DNA from 3 places in the Bacillus sp. JJ1533 genome. Region 3 is predicted to be linked to each of the others. Evidence: riboswitches for the same ligand, from Rfam matches in the RefSeq annotation. Region 3 holds a riboswitch; each other region holds the start of a gene.

Region 1 (5,815 bases), on a different contig from region 3:
ATAAGCGAGCGGCTGTTGATTTACCGGCTCCAGAATGACCGGAGAAAATGTGAGCTTTTCCATTATCCTTTATACATGAGGAATGTAATAGTAACCCCCAATTATTATGAACTATAAAGGAACTATATAAATTTAATAAAGCATGTTGTAAAGCTAGCTCGTCATAAACATAAACTTTTGCATTTTTAAAAATAGAATCTACATGAATTAAATAGTCAGCCCGTTTATAACGGATGCTATTCCCTAATTCTCTGATTTCAACATCAAAGTTTAAAAAAGATGTTCCATAGCCTTCAAAGATTTCAATATATAAATCTGGTGGCTTTATTGTTTCTATGTTGGAAATAAAGTCCCTCTCAATAATATTTATTACCCTTATAGATTCACTTTTTACCTTAATTAAATGTTCGCCAACACAAATAGTTAAACCAATCACTTTATAATCTCCTCTGACTCTATTTAATGAAGGTAGTAAAGGACCTACTTCCTTCATTAAATTATATTTAGTCATTCAATTACTAATTTTTTCCTGGTGGTCCTCCTGGTCCTCTTCCTGGAGGAATTCCTCCATTCCCAGGATTCTCAGGGCCTACAGGATGTCCTCCTTCAGGTTCTTTTTTATTATGAGGGATATTGCCTATTTCACTTGCGGGGTTCCAACTTTTAGCCGTTTCGAATCTGATTGGTTGATGACTTAGGACCAACGGTCGATCATTTTTATTTTCATTTTTCATAATTACCAGCTCCTACTAAAATAAATTTGTTTACTATAAAGAACAGCGAAATTGAAACTCTTTTTAACAACAATGTCCGTAGATATTACTATCTGTTTCATTATAAAATATAAAATGTTCGTTTTAAAGAATTATCATTCGACAATTCCTAACAATTAATTTATCGTTTTAAAAACCCATATATTCTTAATAAAGAAAATTAAAAAAGGGAAATGACTTGAAAGTATTTACACAATGTAGGACTTAGTTTATAATGTTCTTTAAAAAGAACGTAAATTATAGGAGGAACCAAAATGCTAACAAACCAAACATTTTCATTAAATAATATCATTTCACAATCCGAAGGCAACATCGTAAGTAACATGGGCGAAGAAAAGGTAATGTTGAGTGTTCAAAATGGAAAGTATTATAACTTAGGAGAAATTGGCGGAGAGATCTGGGATCTTATTGAGAGCCCTAAATCTGTAAATGAAGTGATTTCTTCTTTAGTCAATGAGTACGATGTGATCCAAACTGAATGTGAAGAGGAAGTACTTTCTTTTCTTGAACACTTATATAATGAAAAACTAATTGAATTGAAATAAGAGGTGACATGAAAATTATTAAAAGAATTAAGGCGTTTTTTACTCTTGATTTTGCTACGAAAGTGATTTTAATAGAAGCTTAATTTTATTTAGCCTTGGGTCGTATTTTAAAAGCATTGCCATTTGCAAAAGTTGCACCTACTTTAGGGGTGGCTTTGAAGGAAACATCTTATAAGAAAAATGTTTCTAATATGAAGGAATTAAAAAATGTTGCAAACGCAATTCGGATTATGAGTAACTATACGTTTTGGGAGAGTCAATGTCTTGTTAAAAAGCGATTGCTGGGATGAAAATGCTTGAAAGACGACACATCGAGAGTACTCTTTATCTCGGTACTGCAAGGGATGAGAAGGGGAGTATGATTGCACACGCATGGTTGCGAAGTGGCAACTTTTACGTATCCGGTTCTGAGGGAATGGAGAAGTTCACGGTTGTCGGCATGTTTGCAAAAGGAGTTCGTAATAATGATTTCAAGGAAGATCGAAATGAACAACATTTATCAACTTGATGTTTCAAAGGTTCCTAAGGAACTTATCTTTCTATTAGATGTTATTAAAATGGAAACCGCAACTGATATTACGGAAAAATATAAGAAATCCCTTGATCAAATGGACTGGGATCACTTTCATAAATTGATTCTTCACCACCGTCTATATCCACTTTTATATTCAAAGATTAAATTATTAGAAAAGAGTAAAGTCCCAACGAAAGTCTTAAACTCGATTTCGCATTATTATCAAAAAAATACGTTTCAGATGCTGCATCTTTGTGGACAAATGGAGTATGTGAGTAAATTGTTTATATCAAATGGAATCTCTCCTTTGTTTTTAAAAGGTCCCGTACTTGCTACAGAGCTTTATGGTGATATTTCTCTACGCACCTCTGGTGACTTAGATGTTCTTATCCCGATTGGAGAGTTGGATAGGGCGGAACAACTTCTAATTGAAGAAGGCTATATAAAGGACGAATATATTCAATCAGTGCTGAATGATTGGAAGTGGAGACATCATCATTTTACTTATTTTCATCCGAAAAAGGGGATAAAGCTTGAAATACATTGGAGGCTAAATCCTGCTCCAACAAAAGAACCAAGCTTTAAAGAGTTATGGGATCGAAAAAGAGTAAGTACGATTACGAAGTATACAGTTTATATTTTAGGTAGTGAGGACTTATTTTTATTTTTAGTAACACATGGAGCTAGGCATGGTTGGTCCAGGTTACGCTGGCTATTTGATATCCATATGCTAGTTCAAAAAGATCTTCATTGGCCACGACTTCGAAGTTTATTACAAAAATATAAAGCTACACATATAGCGGGGCAAGCCTTGATTCTTTCGTCTAATTTATCGAAAACAAAAATAACGAAAGAGATGAAGCCATTCATAAAAAGCACTAGAAGTCAATTATTAGGCCAGCAAGCAATTTTTTATATTGAAAGAATGATTAATTTGCATACAAACCCAGTCCCCCAGGACATTTCAAAATATCATTCACGTCATTTATTTTCGCTTATGTCAATCCAACAAAAGTTTATGTTTATTTTAAGTACATTGCATCCTTATTATATGGACAAGGAAACATTGCCATTACCTAAGAAACTGCATTTTTTGTATTTTCCATTACGACCATTTTTATTAATTTGGCGAAGAGGGGGTAGGCAAGTTTAAACAAATAAGAATCAGGACATGATTGTAACGAAGTACATTGTTTGAAGGTAAAGGTAGGTTTTTATGTACTTATATATCATTCGCTTTATTTTAGGAATATTACCAGTTGTATATATGCTTTGGATATGGTTACAATCAAGTCATTTTAATCCTAGCAAATTTGAGGATATAGACGACCAAATTGGTATACAATTATATTATCTGCTAGGAGCTGCACTCGAAATTGGTCACCTTTTTCAGTTTGCTATTTTATATGCCTTATTGGTGATGGCTTTCCTGACCTTTGGAAAGCTTTCGCTTAAGATAGAAATTCTGCTGTTTATAATCTCGGTTTTATATGGAGCGCTGGATGAGATCCATCAATATTTTGTACCGTTCAGATCGTTTTCGTTTATCGATTTGGTAAAAGATTCGATAGGCGTCATTGTTGTATCCTATATCATCCACAAAAAGTATTTTAATCAGAAACAATCAAGGGTAGGCAAGTTTTTAAGAGGAATTACCGCACTCAAAAAGAATATCTCCCTATAAAATAAAAAAGCCCTTCAAGAGAAGAATTTTTCACTCTCCTGAAGTGCTTTTTTATTTATTGTTCGTATTTTTCCATTTGTTAAATTCTAAGAATGCCTTAAACTCATCCTTTGAAACCCCGGATTTCATTGCTTCTTGTACAAGTTGGGCCCAATCAGAATCAAGATCTTCTATTTGAACTTCGTGATCCTCATCATGGAGTAGAGTATTCACAGATACCCCAAGGACCGCAGAGATTTTCTCTAAAAATTGAATAGAAGGATTTGATTGAAGGTTGCGTTCAATTGAACTTAAATATGATTTCGCAACCCCTGCTCTATCAGCTAATTCAGATAAGGATAATTTTCTTTGCAAACGGTATTGTTTGATACGTTGACCAATCATAAAATCCACCTTCCTCCATTCATGATTATAACATAAAATGAAGAAAATTGTTTTGTATGACGAACGATTTAATCAAAAATATTGCAAGAAAATGTGTTTTTCCCAAGTAGGAGTGGGTTTCACTGTTCTTTATCCAATCATCGAGTCAAATCCGTCAGCTTTTTCTGCGAAGAATGCTTTGATTTCGTTCACACTAATTCCCATATCTAGTGCTTCTAAAATTAGGTCTACCCATTCCTGATCGAGTGTTTCGTTTTTTAATTGTGTCATACTTTCCAATACCCTCCCAAAATACAATAGTATTCCAGGCAGTCCAGCCATCATAATTGAAATCTCCAACCTTAGACCTGTGACTTTGCGTCCCCATTTTTCAATAGGTTTGCCTTTGTCTGTTCGAACCTAGCTGACTGACCTAACACGTTAGTCCATGTATGTATAGAACCTTTGTATTACTCTTTGAAGTATAAAGCATGATTATCAAGCTTTCTGTAAAAAACTGTCGATGTCAAAATATTTATAAAACATAAACAATTGCTTGTCCTGTATATCGAAAAAGGTCCGCTTTTTTCTGTTTATGTAGAATGAACTCGAAGGATAGGGAGAAAGACCTATGATTTGTTAACAAGGTAGTAAGGGAGGGGAATACATCACATCATTCCAATGAGGATTTTTGTAAAAACACCAAAAAATGGAAGGGTATTTGTCGAACGATTATTTTAAAAAAAGCCTAAAAAAATGTAACCTACCCCCAAAAATGAGGATAGGCCTATGTTACATCGTATTTTGACAAAGATAAAACAATCCACCATTGATAATTTCGACAAGGACTTTCGGTTCGTATTGGTCCCTTAGTGCTTCTTTTTCAATTTCATAGCTTTCTGGTTTTTCGTCAATCCCCTCGTAAAAGGCATCTAACAAAGTTAAATCCTCGTCCCAGCGCTTTCTTGCTTCTTCTGCCCATGCATGATTCTGTGATTCCACATACCCTCTCACATATTGCTGGAGACGATTGACGCCACTTTGTGGTTTTACAAGCGGTGACATCGTGTATGTTAAATCTGGAATTTTAGGAGTAAGTGGAAGCTTTTCAAGTTTTTCCTGAAAATCCTCCACTATGATTCCGTTAATAAGTTGTAAGCCAAGTGACATCAACACATCGCGCTTACGATCACTCTTATAGGAAACCTTCACATTTATCCCGAGCCATGGGTAAAGAGGTGTATTCCCTTGGGCCCCTGGTGGTATTTGTTGGTACAACCGAATATAGCTTGCTAGCTTTTTCGTTGATTCAAAAATTTGATGCAAGCGGGGTGCTCCGAAATGGATAAAGTCACCCTTTACATGATCGGGCGTTTGGTCCCGGTCTGTAATTAACGTAAGCTTCATTGGATTCGGTTCTCCGCCTGTTTTTTCCACATACGTCCAATAGAAGGGGCGGTTCATGAGTTGCTTATCTAAGTCGATTGTCAATTGCACGGTCATATAACCAGGATGCCGTTCAAGTATTTCACAATGGTTGGATACAAAATATTTTTCTAGAAAATTAACGATTTCCTGTTGCTGCACGCTGCTCACCCCCGTTTTGTTCTTCAAAACTGATAATCGATGTTAAATTCTCCATCTTAATTTTCATTTCGCCCTCACTCCGAGACCGAAGCATAATGTCTTGAATATGGTCTTCAATATTTCCAAGATCAAGCCGTGTTAAGATATCATCCAACTGCCCAATAACACGCTCGAACAGATTAATTTTTTCATATAAAAGCTTTAGAATATGCTCTTCAACTGTGTTCTTTGTTGCAAAATTGTAAATATGAACATCTTTTTCCTGACCTAGTCGATGAATACGACCAATACGTTGCTCAAGTCGCATCGGATTCCAAGGAAGATCATAATTGATAATATGGTTACAAAA
Region 2 (5,815 bases), on a different contig from region 3:
AGGTAAATACTATATAAGTAAAAGGGGCTAGAATTATTGAAAAAATAATAACTGTTTTAATGGTAAAAATAATGAGGAGTGTCAACTGTAATTAGTTACAGGAATCAATAGGTGTTTCATCTGTTGATTTATAAATAAATTATACAAAAGGAGAGAATTATATTGGCTATGTTTATCGGCTTAATTAGTTTTGTTGGAATGCTTGTATTTCTTATCTTAGGTATTGTTGGGGCGTTAAGGAAGAGTAAGAAAACTAAAAAGAACTTTATTATAGCAGGTGTATGTTTTGTATTGTTAATCGCTGCCGTATCATTTAGTGGTGATCCAACTGAAACTGAACAAGCAGAACCCCCAGTAACAGAAACAGAAGAAAATGACGAAGTTGAGCAAGAAGAACCAAAGGAAGAGGAAGTAGTACCTGAAGATGAAAAGAAAGAAGAACCAGAAAAAGTTGAGCCGGAACAACCTAAAGAAGAAGTGAAAGAAGAACCTCAATTAACAGCTTCACAGCAAAATGCTATTCGTCATGCTGAAAACTATATTAGAACAATGCCATTCTCAAAGTCGGGATTAATTGAGCAGTTGGAGTTTGAAGGTTATACCACAGAGGATGCTACTTTTGGAGCTAATAATATTGAAGTAGATTGGAGAGAACAAGCGGTGAGACATGCTAAACATTACAATGACACTATGCCAATGTCAAGGCAAGGTTTAATTGACCAGCTAATGTTTGAAGGGCACAGCCAAGAGGATTCGACATATGCAGTTGATCAAATAGGGCTTTAAAATAAAGTTCATAGCATTAACAGATGCTTTTGTTTAAGATTTTGGCTGTCAGTTTGACAGCCTTTTTCTTATTAAACTTATTAAACTACCATGAAAATAAACTTCTCGTATTACAAAAAAAGACCACATTAAAGAATACCCTACTAATTCGATAAAAAAAGAGAGCTAAATTAATTGATCTATGGATTCATGGACTTGATTAAGAACCATTCTAGACATCTTAGTGTATTTTCATTCTCTGTGGTGCAGCAATGATTTTGGCTGCATGGATGGCTAACGGGTCCTTTTATTTTCAACTGTTTCACTTACCTAACCCAAATATAAATGGTGAATCGATCTTTTTTTATTTAATTGAAGAGTGAGTACTTAGGGTTTTAACCCATTTAGCTGAATTTTAAATTTCCAATAAACGGTCAATGTAAAATGTGTTGATTTATATTATTCTATTAACTACAATGTCAATCTTTGAAAAAAGGCAAACTTATCGAAAGGTAAGGACGCAAAACTATGGATCTAAGGTGATGGAAATAATACTATGATTGCCAGGTTACCAAGGAGGAGAAAAAACGTTGGATTATCAATTGGAAAATGGTTTTCAGTATAAAATGGTTGTTAATAAAGTTCCTACGAGGCAAGAATTTTTTCAATTCCCACGAGAAATTAGCCTAAGGGTGAAAATAGGTAAAAAGGTATATCTGTTTAATTACCAAAAGATAATTAACACAATAGAGAACAGTTTATCTTACTCTGAAAAAATTGAATTATTTAATGCTCTAACTAGAATAAATGAAAGAAATAATGACTTCTCTAATTATTTAAAAACTATACTTACTGGAATAATTACAAGGGAAGAATATTCGGTGTCTATAAAGGAATAGTATCGAATAGGAGAAAAGTGTCTAATTAACTGTGTCTATATACGGTAAAAGTATAAGATGTTTTGTTTCAATATAAACTAAGTGTCTATTATTTGTTACTCTTTAGGTAATGTGTCCTTGTTGCCAAATTTTTTCGTTTTTGATTGGTTTAAGTTAAAACATTAAGCCTTTTAACCGTTTTATGAAAGTGTTATATGTCTTAAGCTTTAGTGGCAAGGTGCAAATGTGGGTGTTTTTACTCATGTTTCTTTCCTGCCTTTCCATTATCTACTGATTGTTTGATTCCATCGTTGCATGATATATTCTTACTCGTAGGGCAAACAACAATGACAAATTCGATAAGGGCAAACCTGGGGAAACCTAGCGACGCAAAGCTATAGGGGCTTCATTGTGAATTCAATATGCTCGCCAGCTACCGATAAATAAATCGAACCCTTGAGGGGAGATATTATTCTTTCGGATAATATCTCCCTTTTTTGTGCCTAATCGATTGTCAAAATAATAGACGAAAAATTTCGAGGGGGAAAAATATAACTTGAAGAAATCACCCACGCAGACATCTTTCCTTGTGCCGTTAAGGCATTTAACTCTTCCTTCATTCGAACACGCTCTGTAATTGTTTCTTTTATCGTTTCTAAAGTATTCGTAACATCGGAAAAATTTTACGCAATCTTTACAGCGATACCGCTGCTGTTCCATTGTTGGCATTCCTGCTACAATGAATATTTCCCGAATCAGACAATAGTTAATCGAATGACAGTGAGTGCAGGTGTAGCCCTTTTTTGTTTCTGTCTGGATTCCTCTTTAAAAAATAGGTTCACTTGCAGAAGATGCTTGCAAGAGAATTCAAGAGGGAAAAGACAGTGGACTTAGGTTGAAATTAAAATACAAAACTTTTAGGAGGGGTTAAATGGGAACAATTTATTTAGAAAAAGTGAAAGAGTTTGAAAGTAAGGTAAACGCCTATAAGGAGATTGACGAACGATGTGAAGCCTTGAGGAGTTCAATAACAGTAAGTACACTTATTCGAAATACCGAAACAGGGGCTACTTTAGCAGTAACAAACATGCCTGAAAATGAAATATTTTTCTTTGCAGGAAACTTAGAAACGGGCGAAGAAGAGAAATACTACTACCTAAACAAAAATTGGGAAGTAATAGAGCGTGATGTTTGACGGGCTATATCAACCTAGAAATGGGTAGACGAGTTTAATGAAGTAGAACACTAACTTGTATATTTTGTTTAATAACTTTTTCTCTTATTAATAACTGAAATCCAAACTACGATTGCAGAGTTGAAGAGCAGAGCTGTCATAAGGGCAGCTTTTTCTTGTTGTACTAACGGGCAGGTTAGTTCAACAAGGTATTCCAATCTTTGAGATATTTTTTTAGGAAAAGCCCAAAAGGAAAATATTCCTTTTGGGCTTTGAAGGTAGTTTATCTAATTATTAAATAGGGTTATCAAATTTCTTCACTAATTTAGTCTTCACTTTTCACCAACTGCTAATACCCAGTTATTACATCGTATGAAACTACCAATGGGATATTCAAAATCACATTCACCAATTAGCGAGAAACCGAGCTTACGACAAATTGCATTAGAAGCGGGGTTGGTGATTTTTGGGAAAGCGTGAATGAAACTATGCTTCTTTTCAGAATTAATATTAGCAATGGCTGTGGCTGTTGCAATTGTCGCTATCCCTTTACCCTGATATGCAGCTAAAACACTCCAACCTATCTCATAAATAGGTTCTCCTTGCCAAATCGTATCCCAATAGCCGACACTACCAACGGTCTCAAGATTTGGAAGCAAGAGAATCTTAAACATACGTCCAGTTCCCTTTTCCGAAATCTCACAGTACCGTTTATGACGAGTTAGGATTTTTTCCTCTGTCTCTGGACCTCCAAAGTGTACTGTCATCTCAGGAGCATTTAGAAGATGAAGCAAATTAAGATCGCCTTCACCCCAAGGTTCAATCCTTATTTCTGACATATTTCTTTGTTCCAAAATGTCACTCACCCCTTGTTTTGTATTTCTGACTGTACTGTGGTGGTCGGACAGTTATCTAATAATTAAAAATATTCATATACTATATTTTATACATACATATATTTTTGGTCAATTTATTTTTGAACTCTAGATTGATCCATACTTAGAAGGAATTACGTATATTTTTGTTGAAGTTATTAAGCTAACGGGGCATTTATTGAAAGAAGAACAAGATGTTAAAATGGGTTTATCAGCAAAGTTTTAGTTTTATTATATTTCTTACCACATATAGTGCTTTACATTGAGGGCATTTTAAGAAGTTAGCTCAACAAATATAGAAAACATTCCTTTTATATTAGAGTGTATTGGTTTCTTAAGGAAGAGGTTATTTAAGGATGAGCCTGCGTTTCTTCATGAAATTCTAGTTAAATTATCTTAATAATAGTTTGAATTGGGGACGGGCCACTTGCTTCATTATTATAAAACAAGTGGCCCGTCCCTATGGTTATTTAGTAGAGCAATCGGGACAATATATACCTCTATCCCCCACGCCCACCGGAAAAGTAATAAATAGTAACTCCTTATCGTTCTAGCTTAGTCGTATTATTTCATAGTGGGGTGAAATAGGTCTGTCATCTTTTTTCCATACGAAGAAATAGAAAAATAGCTCCTTAAATAATACCGAGTTTTATATATGTTATATTTTAGTTATAGAATAAGTGATTAAAAAAATGGGTGATATTGATGTATGAAGGTAAACGGATATTAATTATTGAAGATGATCAAGAGATTAGTAGACTATTAAGAGTAATTTTGGAAAAATCGCATTTGGAACCGGTTGCAGCTTATTCGGGTACAGAAGGTTTATTGCAACTGCAAAATAATACCTTTGATTTAATTTTATTGGATTTGATGCTACCTGGTAAAAGTGGAGAGGAACTCATAAAAGAAATTAGAGAAAAGAGTTCTATACCTATTATTGTCATTTCAGCGAAAGTTGATATTGAGAATAAAGTGCAAGTATTGAAAATAGGTGCGGATGATTTCATAACCAAACCGTTTCATCAGGAAGAAGTAATGGTTCGAGTAGAAGTCCAATTAAGAAAAGCAAATTTTCACCCGGAGCAGTCAGCGGAAATAGGATGGCGTGAGCTTAAAATGAATACGGAAAAACGGTCTGTAACTTTAAAAGAGGAAGAGCTACAGCTGACGAATGCTGAGTTTGATATTTTAATATTTTTCATGAACAATCCCGAGCGTGCACTTTCCAAAAAGGAGATATATGAAAGCATTTGGAAAGGGACCTATTATGGTGATGATAATACAATCAGCGTTCACGTCTCTAACCTGCGCAAGAAGATTTCCGAAATTACTAGTGAAGAATATATTAAGACCATTTGGGGAGTAGGCTTTATGCTTACCTGATCTCTTTATGAATTCTTTATGTTTTGCTTAAAGGATTTTAAAGACTTCTAAGCTAAACTGAAAATAACAAGAGATTTAGTGAAGGAGTCGAAAAGATGGATACCATTATTCAGACGTATCAACTAACGAAAAAGTTTAAGAAACAAGAGGTTCTTAAACCTCTTGATTTCTCAGTAAAAAAAGGAGAAATCTGTGCACTAATTGGAAAAAATGGTGCGGGCAAATCGACGTTGTTCAAAATTCTAGCAGGCCAATTAAAGCCGACGAGTGGGGAGATTTTGCTTTTCGGAAAATCTGGTAAAGAGATAGAACATGTGAAAAAAAGAATGGGTTTTATGATCGAAACCCCTACATTTTTCCCGGATTTTAATGCAGTTCAAAATCTAGAATATTTTCGGATTCAACGGGGTGTCGTTGAAAAGAAACGTATTGATGAAGTCCTAGAAATTGTCGGTTTGGCAAATGAAAAGAAAAAACGATTTAAAGATTATTCCATGGGGATGAAACAGCGATTAGGCATCGCTCTTAGTCTCTTAAGCAACCCCGATTGTTTAGTACTGGATGAGCCAATCAATGGATTGGATGTTGAAGGGATTATCGAAATCCGCCGATTATTGATGAAACTCAATCAGGAAAAACATATAACCATATTAATATCTAGTCATATATTAACCGAATTAAAATTGTTAGCCACTCGTTTTGTATTTATTAAAGATGGTGTAATCGTCGATGATTTA
Region 3 (5,815 bases):
AGATACAATGGTGCTTCAAGGCGAGGATATGGAGATGAATCTTTCAGTCCGCCACATAAATGGAGAATTAGTTGATCTTACTGATTTTGAGGTGGAGTGGGTAAGTAGTTCACCTCAGGTTGCCACAGTAGAAAATGGAAAAGTTATCGGGGGGAATGCAGGAACTACTGACATTCAAGCGATCGTTACCTACGAAGATGAAGAATATAGATCCAATCAATTTACGGTGACAGTTACAGTTACCACAACGACATTAGCCAAGCAAATTTCGGAGCTTTTGGAATCTAAACAAATCGACCATTCACTATCCATGCAACTAACAAACCGATTAGAACAAGCACAGCATCATTATGACAATGGCGATGTACAAAAAGCCAAAAAACATCTAGAAGACTTCAAGAAACACATAAACAACAGCAACGCTAGTCAGGAAATGAAAGCAATGCTCACCAGTAACGTAAACGCAATATGGGAATAAAATAAGGATATGCTAATACCTCCATTTTTGATAGTTATCAAATGGAGGTATTTTTATATTTTCATATAGTAAAAATTAGTTTTAAAAACATCTGTACTAATCGTGAATTATAAATTCAATCAAACGTTTGTGTGGCAGATTAGCCAAGTGGTGACGGTAGGTTTGCATTTCAAACAAACATTTGATTGACAAGGTTTCATACTCCAAAATAATGGCTGTTACAGTCCCCTTTTTCACAAAGACGTTATTTCATCTTCATCATCACAGGAGCACGACCTTAAGACCTCCTTTCTGTTTTTGAATTATTTTATTTTAAATAAATTCATAGAATATTAACCGTCCTCCGACTTGACCTATGGTAAAATTGTACTAGTCGAGTAATGTAAAACTTTGTAGAAAAACAACCGATAATAGGTATATACATCAGGGGAAGAGGGTCATTATGAAGATAAAAACAAAACTGAGTTTACTAGTTTCTTTATTGATAGTAGCTCTCCTTGTTACAGGAGGCTTATCCTTATTTCAACAAAATGGAACCGAGAAGGTATATAAGAATATAGAGGCGCATCAAGCCTTGCAATTTAATTTGAAGTCTATCGAATACCGTTTTACAGGGATTTCGAATGATGAACGAGCTTTTCTCCTGACTGGGGATGAGGAGTTCGTAGATGGAATTGCAAATAAAGAAAATGATATTGAACAATATTTTTCAGACATTCAAAAGGTAGCTCTAGATTCTGAAGATGCAAAAGCACTGGAAGAAATTAAGAACAACCTACAAACTTATTTTGACACAAATAAAAAAATGGTAGATGCATACAGAGATGGAGATCAGGAATTAGCCCTGGAGATTCATATGAACGAACAAAGATCCATCAGAAAAGAGTTAGTGGATCCTTCAGTTGAAACGTTTATTGCTGAAGTAACCAAAACGATTGACAATGATACAAAATCATTGGAAAAGATGCAAAAAATAGGTTCGATTATTCTTTATGCGGTTACCCTTGTATCAATCATTGGAGGGGCTTTAGCTTCAATCGTGCTTATAAAGTCAATTAATAAACCAATTATGACCATGAATAGACGCTTGAAGGAAATTGCTGAAGGCGAGGCTGACCTAACCCAAGCCATTTCTATTAAAACAAAAGACGAACTTGGGGAAATGGCGTCATCCTTTAATCTCATGGTGAGCAAGTTAAGAGATTTAGTCAGACAGGTAGCGACGAGTGCTGAACAGGTGGCTGCAGCTTCGGAACAATTATCAGCAAGCTCTGAAGAAACGACAAGAGCAACCGAAGTCATTGCTTCGACCGTTCAGGAGGTAGCAGTTGGTACAGACAAACAGGTTCAAAGCCTGGATGAAACCAATCAAACGATCATTGATTTATCTTCGTTAGTCAGACAAATCGCAGAAAGCTCAGAAATCGTTTCAAATACATCGGTAAAAGCTTCAGATAAAGCTATGGATGGAAACAAATCCGTTTCGGAAATTATTAATCGCATGAACGAAATCAGTCAAACGGTGAATCATCTTTCTGAAAAAGTAAAAACGTTAGGAGAAAGCTCGAATCAAATTAACCAAATCATTGGCGTCATCACAGGGATTGCCGATCAGACAAATCTATTAGCATTAAATGCTGCAATTGAAGCAGCGAGAGCGGGCGAACACGGAAAAGGATTTTCCGTCGTTGCAGATGAAGTGAGAAAACTAGCAGAACAATCATCAGCTTCTGCAAAACAGATATCCTCTCTCATTTCTGGGATTCAAGAGGATACAGAGGAAACCGTGCAATCAATGGACGACACAACATTAAAAGTTACTAATGGAATTAATTTTATCCAGGACGTTGGAAACTCATTTAACCAAATTGGCCAAGCGGTACAAGAGGTCACATCACAAATTCAAGAAGTGACATCAGCCGTTCATGAATTATCGGCCGGAGCGGAACAGATGGTTAGAAGTATGGAAGTGGTAGCGGATATCACGCATGATACCTCTAGTAATACACAAAACATGTCAGCATCGACAGAAGAACAACTCGCTGCCATGGAAGAGATCACTGCATCCTCAACCTCATTAACCAAAATGGCGGAAGAATTACAAGAGTTGATTAAGAGGTTTAAGGTATAAGTTGAAAAACCTGCATCGAGTTTGGTGCAGGTTTTGCTATGCACACCCCTTGTGTTGCGGTGACTACACATCAACTTGTAAAGGATTTATAAAACGATAATGTATTACAATATCCCCTCCCTCTTTTACATCAATCCTTTCAATTTTGGTTTTAATTCACGTTCAAAAGCTCAACTAAAACCTTTAATCAACCCCCACCATAGAACCTCTAACCTTTTCATATGCTTTTTCAATATTCACCAATAAATCCTTCCGAAATATATCACTGCATATAAAAACATTTGTAATTTCACTTTTTACCGATGAATAGGCAAATTCTAAACTTTTACTAATAGACGAATGTTGCAACTTTTTAGTAGACATTTGGTTCACTATTTCTTTTTCAAAATATTCAACAGTTCCAAATAGCACGGTCAAGATAAACCTCTCCTTATTATATGAAAATCATAGCTAGAACAGCCAGAACAGACCTTGGATATGTATTTCAGATTACTCTTAAACAAATTGTCTTGTTTTCTTCTCTTTATTTAATAATATTTCGAGCGACTTTTTTCTATTGTATCTATCCCTACGACATTCTGAACAATTCATGAAGCGATTTCCTTTATCATAAAAGTCATTAACGGATTTTAGTTCTTTACACTTAAAACATACTTGTTCTTTACTGATAGTCTTCATCTTATTTCAACCTTCTTTCGTATTAATCAAGGTTCTTTTTAATAGCCATTAATAGAAGCTCCTTTATTTCCAATATAAAAAAAAATCCACCAAAAAGATGGTGGATAAATTTAGATATACCGATATATTTATTCACTAACCTTTTGGCAACTCGGCTATCATAGTATCAAAACCTTAGACCCGTAGCTTTGCGTCCTTACCTTTCGATAAGTTTGCCTTTTTCAATTTTTGTCAATAGTTTAAATAAACTAATTTAATAATAAAGCGAAAGTAGTAGTTTTTCAACAAATTTCAACAAAATACTGCAAAACCACCCCTAAAATGGGTAATTATACCTATATAACAAATCGGGTCCTTTGGTGAACCTGCTGATTCAGCTAATGATTTGCACAGATGTTCCATGAACTATCTCGGAGCACTATATAGGCGTGCAGCCAGCCGCCCGGAAGAAACTCGAATGAAGAGTTACTTTATACGTTTTTCGAAGATAAAAGTTAAATAAAAAAACCCACACATCTGTGAGGGCTATAATATTAATAAAGTCCTAGCTCAGTAGAGATAGATTGCTTATCCAAACATTATTGCTTTGTAATTGCTCCCATACCTTCTAGCACAATTTTAGCATCCTTATTAAAGTAAGGAATGATATCCTCACGAAGCAATAGCTGAGAGTGTTCTTTAATTAGTAATTTTAATCCTCTCAAATCAAACCTTGTTGCATAAGTATTAATTGTATTTATTATAGCTAATTCATTTCTTTGTAACGGCTTGTAATTTGAATGATGCATTTCAGTTAGGACTTTCAATAAATCCCGAGCATTTCTATTTAGGAAATTCCTTTTAGTATTTAGTAAGTCGATATTTTCTTCAATGTATTTTCTTGCCGTGACTAGATCAAGTTCATCCACGCTGTTGTTTATTTCTTTAATTATTTGTTCGATATCCATATATATTAGCCCCTTTAAAATATGTCGAATCTTGTCTGCCAATATTGATATCGGTTAGAATCCAAAAGAGTTAAGAATGCTCAAATAACAAAAAAGCCCCGTCTTCGATGAGAAGGGGCTTACTCGGAGAAATCTTTGCTTTGATATTAATTTATCTTACTTCAAAGAACTATATCGATAGTCCAATACAGGTTTGGTATAATTCAGGATAAATATCGAATGAAAAAAGGTGATGTCAGATGAGTATTTCAATGATTGAATCACGATCAATAGGGAAACAAGGAGACCCACTCTTATGTGAAGATCTGTATGTCTATACAGATAACTTTGTAGCGGTAGTAGATGGTGCGACAAATATATCGGGCAGAAGGATTAATGGTAAGGCACCAGGAAGACTTGCAGCAGAAATCATTAAAACGACAATAGAAAACTTACCAAGAGATGTTTTTTTACACGACATGGTTGCCGCGATTAACGATAACCTTCAGAGTGCATATGCTGAAATGGGAATACTAGAGGACATAGAAAAATTTGCTTGGATGGCACCTACAGCGAGTCTGATTGTGTATAGTGACTTCCATAAAGAGGTTTGGCAGATAGGGGATTGTCAATGTATTATTGATGGCCAACTGTATCAAAATGAAAAGATTATCGACGACATTACAGCAAACGCAAGATCTCTTTACTTGGAGGCGGAAATTAAAAAAGGAAAAACAATCGATGAATTATTACATGATGATCCGAGTCGGAGGGTTATCCAGGAATTAATTAGGCAGCAATACTATATGCAAAATGAACCTAATAACCAGTATGGGTTTGAAATCATTAATGGTTTCCCTGTTGATTTTTCTAGAGTGAAAATGATTGAGGTACCGGCTAATGCGAAATACATCGTACTGGCATCTGACGGCTATCCTTTTTTAAAAAATAGTCTTATTGAATCTGAAGAAATGCTGCAAAAAGTGTTAGAAGAAGATCCTCTATGTTTTCGAATGTATAAGTCGGCAAAGGGATTAACGAAAGGAAATCTTTCCTTCGATGACCGCACGTATTTAAAATTCACGGTGAAAGAGAGGGAATAAAAATGAGTCTAAAGTGGTTGGAATGGGCACAGCAAATTCAAGCAATTTCCCAATCAGGATTAGCTTATTCGAAGGATGTATACGATATTGAACGATTTAAGGAACTGCGTGAGTTAAGTGCGGAAATTGTCGCGGAGTTTTCAAATAAAAACCTTGAAGAAGTCAAAAAAGTATTTATTAATGAAGAAGGCTATCAAACTCCAAAGGTTGATATAAGGGCTGTTGTTTTTAAAGAAGACAAAATTCTAATGGTAAAAGAAAAAAGCGACAATTGCTGGACGTTGCCAGGCGGATGGGCAGACATCGGACTATCTCCCTCTCAAAATGCAGTAAAGGAAGTAGAAGAAGAATCTGGGTACATCGTAAAACCCAAAAGGGTGCTTGCTGTTCTCGATCGAAATATGCATCCCCACCCACCCAATATACACCATATCTATAAACTATTTATTGAATGTGAACTAATAGGTGGAACACCTAAACCGAGTGTTGAAACATCGGA

What was found. Region 3 has a riboswitch for cyclic di-GMP ahead of V7138_RS22395 (hypothetical protein). Riboswitches for the same ligand answer to the same signal wherever they lie in the genome.
Region 1: linked by a shared signal. The riboswitch ahead of V7138_RS06310 (anti-repressor SinI family protein) and the one ahead of V7138_RS22395 (hypothetical protein) in region 3 are both predicted to bind cyclic di-GMP.
Region 2: linked by a shared signal. The riboswitch ahead of V7138_RS17420 (hypothetical protein) and the one ahead of V7138_RS22395 (hypothetical protein) in region 3 are both predicted to bind cyclic di-GMP.

What each region holds. Positions count from the first base shown of each region.
Region 1 is NZ_JBALOV010000011.1:65,629-71,443, forward strand. Features, by position in the region: gene V7138_RS06275 (hypothetical protein) at 1-436, opposite strand, end outside; gene V7138_RS06280 (hypothetical protein) at 519-734, opposite strand; gene V7138_RS06285 (lasso peptide biosynthesis PqqD family chaperone) at 1,028-1,318, shown strand; partial or broken gene V7138_RS06290 (lasso peptide biosynthesis B2 protein) at 1,414-1,826, shown strand; gene V7138_RS06295 (nucleotidyltransferase domain-containing protein) at 1,804-2,985, shown strand; gene V7138_RS06300 (VanZ family protein) at 3,049-3,516, shown strand; gene V7138_RS06305 (helix-turn-helix domain-containing protein) at 3,568-3,900, opposite strand; gene V7138_RS06310 (anti-repressor SinI family protein) at 4,030-4,170, opposite strand; cyclic di-GMP riboswitch class I at 4,205-4,294, opposite strand; gene V7138_RS06315 (YqhG family protein) at 4,672-5,466, opposite strand; gene V7138_RS06320 (DEAD/DEAH box helicase) at 5,444-5,815, opposite strand, start outside.
Region 2 is NZ_JBALOV010000033.1:365-6,179, forward strand. Features, by position in the region: gene V7138_RS17415 (Ltp family lipoprotein) at 169-786, shown strand; cyclic di-GMP riboswitch class I at 1,251-1,341, shown strand; gene V7138_RS17420 (hypothetical protein) at 1,356-1,664, shown strand; cyclic di-GMP riboswitch class I at 1,998-2,084, shown strand; gene V7138_RS17425 (hypothetical protein) at 2,575-2,838, shown strand; gene V7138_RS17430 (GNAT family N-acetyltransferase) at 3,150-3,656, opposite strand; gene V7138_RS17435 (response regulator transcription factor) at 4,398-5,078, shown strand; gene V7138_RS17440 (ABC transporter ATP-binding protein) at 5,174-5,815, shown strand, end outside.
Region 3 is NZ_JBALOV010000043.1:11,577-17,391, forward strand. Features, by position in the region: gene V7138_RS22385 (FIMAH domain-containing protein) at 1-478, shown strand, start outside; gene V7138_RS22390 (methyl-accepting chemotaxis protein) at 921-2,609, shown strand; gene V7138_RS22395 (hypothetical protein) at 2,793-3,026, opposite strand; cyclic di-GMP riboswitch class I at 3,430-3,514, opposite strand; gene V7138_RS22400 (hypothetical protein) at 3,866-4,234, opposite strand; gene V7138_RS22405 (hypothetical protein) at 4,474-5,316, shown strand; gene V7138_RS22410 (NUDIX hydrolase) at 5,319-5,815, shown strand, end outside.